2 regions of the Halomonas mongoliensis genome follow, and region 1 is predicted to be linked to the other one. Evidence: predicted binding sites of a transcription regulator. Region 1 holds the regulator's gene; the other holds the start of a gene.

Region 1 (2,196 bases):
CCCCCTCGCCGACCCTCGATGCCCTGGATGCCAGGGGCAAAAGGGAGTTCAACAAGCTCCAGAAGCGCCTGCGCCGCCAGGCCGGCAATGCCATCATCGACTACGGGATGATCCATGAAGGGGATCGGGTCATGGTGTGCCTCTCCGGCGGCAAGGACAGCTATGCCATGCTCTCCATCCTGCGCAGCCTGCAGCGCAATGCACCGGTGAACTTCTCCCTGGTGGCGGTCAACCTCGACCAGAAGCAGCCCGGCTTCCCCGAGCAGGTGCTGCCCGACTACCTCGAGTCGCTCGGCGTCGAGTACCACATCCTGGAGCGCGATACCTACTCGGTGGTCAAGGAGAAGACCCCGGAGGGCAAGACCACCTGTGCGCTCTGTTCGCGGCTGCGCCGCGGCTCCCTCTACGGTTTCGCCGAGGAGATCGGCGCCACCAAGATTGCCCTGGGCCACCACCGGGAGGATATCCTCGAGACGCTGTTCCTCAACCTCTTCTTCGGCGGCAGCCTCAAGGCGATGCCGCCCAAGCTGCTCTCCGATGACGGCAATAACATCGTGATCCGCCCCCTGGCCTACTGCCGTGAGGCGGATATCGCCGAGTATGCGCGGCTGATGGAGTTCCCGATCATTCCCTGCAACCTGTGCGGCTCCCAGCCCAACCTGCAGCGCCAGGTGGTCAAGGAGATGCTGGCCGAGTGGGAGAGGAAACACCCCGGGCGCCTGGAGAGCATGTTCAAGGCGGTCACCAATGTGGCACCGTCCCAGCTGGCCGACCGCGAGCTGTTCGACTTCGTCGGGCTCGAGGAGGCGCAGGCGCGGCGGCAGGCCAGCCGCATCGAACTGCTGAACGAGTAGCCCTGACGCCGGCGCCAGGGCTCGGGAACTCATGACTCGAAAACCAGAACCCCCCATCGGGCACTCGCCCGATGGGGGGTTCTGCGTGAGGGGTTAAGGCCAGGCGGCCCGGGGCTACTTGGCCCCTTCCTCCTCGGCGACCTGGATCAGGGAGTCGAGGTCGAGGATATGCACCTCGCGGCCCGAGACCTCCACCAGGCCCTGGCTCTGGAAGCGGCCCAGGATGCGGCTGACCGTCTCCACGGCCAGGCCCAGGTAGTTGCCGATATCGGCCCGGGACATGGAGAGGCGGAAGCTGTAGGGCGAGTAGCCGCGCCGCCGGAAGCGGTCGGAGAGGCTGGTGAAGAAGCTGGCCAGGCGCTGGTCGGCGGTCTTGCGCGACAGCAGCCGCATCATGCGGCGGTCATCGCGCAGCTCCTTGCTCATGCTGCGGTAGAGCTGGCCGCGCAGCTCCGGCAGCGACTCCGACAGCTGATCCAGGCGGTCGAAGGGGATCTCGCAGACGGTGGTGGTCTCCAGCGCCACCGCGGTGCCCGGGTAGCGCTCCTCGTCGATGCCGTCGAGCCCAACCAGCTCGCTGGGCAGGTAGAAGTTGGTGAGCTGGTCCTCGCCGCTCCCCTCGGTGGTCACCTGCTTGAGGCTGCCGGAGCGCACCGCAAAGACGCTGGTGAAGGGGTTGTCCTGACGGAACAGGGTCTCGCCCTTCTTGAGCGGTGCCCGGCGGCGGATGATGGCGTCGAACTGGTCCATGTCCTGCACCTCGAGGGCCAGAGGCAGGCAGAGCGAACTCAGGCTGCAGGTCTGGCAGCGAGTTTCGTGCAGGACAGAGCGCCGCCGTCCGGTCAGACTGTCAGGCATGGCCGCCTTCTCCTTGATCGTGATCATGGAAGGCATTATGGAGGATAAAGCAGGCGGGGCAAACCACCTCCAAGGAGGTAGCCCCCGGCGGCCGACTCAGGGCGTCGGGTCGGCGCCGGGGTCGAAGGCGGCCAGCAGGCGGGTCAGCCCCCATGCGCCGTCCGGCGTCAGGCGCAGCCGCTCGCCCTGGCGCTCGAGGAGCCCCGCCTCGCAGAAGGGGGCCAGACGCTGCAGATCGTCGGCGAGGAGGACGCCGGCATTGCAGCCATACTCCCTGGAAAGGGCGGTGAGATCCAGCTCCCGGCGGCAGGCCAGCGCCTCCATGGCGGCGGCGCGCAGCCGCTGTTCGGGGCCTGGGCGAAGGCCGCCGGCCACGGGCAGCCGGCTGGCATCCAGGGCGGCCTCGTACTCCTCCAGCTGCCGGGCGTTGCGGGTCAGGGTGGCGCCGACCCGGCTGATGGCGGCAACCCCCAGGCCCAGCTGG
Region 2 (2,196 bases), 550 kb from region 1:
ACATCACCGAGGTATTTCTCATGAGCGTTCACCAGGAGCTGGCAGTCGCCCTGCGCGAGCTGGAGGCTACCATGCGCGCTACCGGCCAGTGGCGCATGGAGCCCCCCGAGGCGGCTGCCTTTGCCAGCGTTGAGCCCTTCTGTGCCGACACCATGTCACTGTCCCAGTGGCTGCGCTTCGTCTTTATCGTGCGCCTGGAGGCGCTGGTGGAGGCCCGTGCGCCGATGCCGGCGAAGTGCGAGGTGGCCCCGGCGGTGGAGGCCTGGCTGGCCGAGTCCGGGGCGCGCGCCAGCGAGCGGCAGATGATCGCCGAGGCCGTGGCGCGCATCGACCGGCTGGTCACCGAGGGCTGAACAGGGCCCGACATGCTTCCCCACCAGCGCAGGAGGCCCGCCATTGGCGGGCCTCCTGCGTTTCGCGCGGGTGGCGCGAGGATCAGAAGCGGTAGCTGATACCGCCCATGATGACCCAGGGATCGATCTTTACGGTGCCTACCTCAGTGCCGTTGAGGCTGGCGTCGGTTTCGATATCGATATACCAGGCGGCGGCGTTGAGCGCCCAGTTGTCGTCAATCAGGACGTCCACGCCCACCTGGCCGGCGGCGCCCCAGGAGCTGGAGAGGTCGAGGTCGATGCCATCAATATCAAGCTTCTCGCTGGAGAAGCGGGTGTAGTTGATGCCTACGCCGACATAGGGCTGCACCAGGGCCGCGGTGCCGCCCAGGGGGTAGTACTGCACGGTCAGGGTCGGGGGCAGGTGCTTGGTAGAAGCCAGGTTCTGGCCGTCCAGGTTGATGTCATGCTCGAAGGGCAGGGCGGCCAGCAGCTCGACGCCGACGTTATCGTGGAAGCGATAGCCCAGGGTAAAGGCGAAGTTGGTGTCATCCTGGACATCTACCGCCAGGTTGCCAAGAGCCGTATCGAGGTTACCGTTATCACTCTTGGGCGCTACCTTGGCGACGCCCAGGCGGGTAAAGAAGTCGCCCGCGCCGTAGGCCAGGGCCTGGGTGCTGGTGGTAAAGGCGGCGGCGGCCAGGCCGGCGGCGAGCAGGGTGGGGAAGTGCTTGCGCATGGGGCGACTCCTTGACGTTCCGGTTTCAGCAATGCCGTACAGGCCCTTGCTGGCCTGTCGGGGTTAAGGCAATTTTAATCAAGCCGCCTCGGAGCTTTCTTGACGCCGGTCAAGTGGTGCTGCGATGCACAAGGGTGAGAGACACAAAAAGACGCCGCCGGGCTGGGCCCGGCGGCGTCCTTGGTTACCGCAATCATCATGCCATGTGCGGCATCAGAAGCGCAGGGTCACGCCGCCGCCGATGGTCATGGGATCCACCTTGGCGGTGCCGAGGCGCTCGCCGTCTACGGAGATACGCGAGTCCACGTCGGCGTAGTTGGCGAAGCCGTTGAGCATCAGGTTCTCGGTGATGGCGAGATCCACCCCTACCTGGCCTACGGCGCCATAGCTGCGACGGGCATCCACGCCCTCCGGCTCGCCGGAGAAGCGGGTGTAGTTGAGGCCGGCGCCCACATAGGGCTGGACGCGGGAGTCCATGCCGCCCAGGGGGTAGTAGTTGACCAGCAGGTTGACCGGCATCCGGTCGATGGTGTCATCGCCGTTGACGGTGTGTTCGATCTTCTCGGAGCTGTTGAGCTCCACGCCGATGTTGTCGTGGAAGAGGTAGCCGGCGCCGAAGGTGAAGCCGGTCTCGCCGCTGCTGATGCCGTCGGCGACGCCGTTGTCGGAGCGGGTGTCGGACTTGGCGAAGCCGCCGCGCACGAAGGTGTCGCCGGCGCTGTAGGCCAGGGCGGCCTGGCTGGCGAAGGCGCAGCTGGCGGCGATGGCGGCGGCGGTGATCAGTCGAGAGGTACGCATGGTCAGGGATCCTCCTGTTGCTTCACGCGAGAGCCAAGCCGGAGTGCCCGGTGGCCAATGACAGAGTCATTATAGAAAACACTGTTTTCAAATGTCCCGTAGCGAGTCGTCAAGAATTGTGAAAGCCGTTATCACCGGGCGGGTCGCGACGGCACAGACGGCTGCGCCGGGCAGGGCCCGGCGCAGCAGGAACAAAAGAAGCAGAGGGGGGAATCAGAAGCGATAGGTGATGCCGCCGCCGATGGTCATGGGGTCGATCTTGGCCTCGCCGATCTTGTCGCCGCCCAGTCGCACATCCGCCGAGACGTCGGCATAGCTGACGAAGCC

What was found. The regulator FNR, encoded in region 1, switches genes on or off when oxygen is low (the NO sensors DNR and NnrR bind a similar motif). The targets are predictions, from matches to a motif close to TTGATNTANATCAA.
Region 2: ACRYRV_RS02575 (OmpW/AlkL family protein) is a predicted target of FNR. The motif match lies at 1,171-1,184, and genes of this name have one in related genera.

Annotation. Positions count from the first base shown of each region.
Region 1 is NZ_CP199288.1:1,107,382-1,109,577, reverse strand. It holds gene ttcA (tRNA 2-thiocytidine(32) synthetase TtcA) at 1-854, shown strand, start outside; gene fnr (fumarate/nitrate reduction transcriptional regulator Fnr) at 969-1,712, opposite strand; gene hemN (oxygen-independent coproporphyrinogen III oxidase) at 1,809-2,196, opposite strand, start outside.
Region 2 is NZ_CP199288.1:559,374-561,569, reverse strand. It holds gene ACRYRV_RS02580 (YqcC family protein) at 21-353, shown strand; gene ACRYRV_RS02575 (OmpW/AlkL family protein) at 436-1,071, opposite strand; gene ACRYRV_RS02570 (OmpW/AlkL family protein) at 1,285-1,869, opposite strand; gene ACRYRV_RS02565 (OmpW/AlkL family protein) at 2,083-2,196, opposite strand, start outside.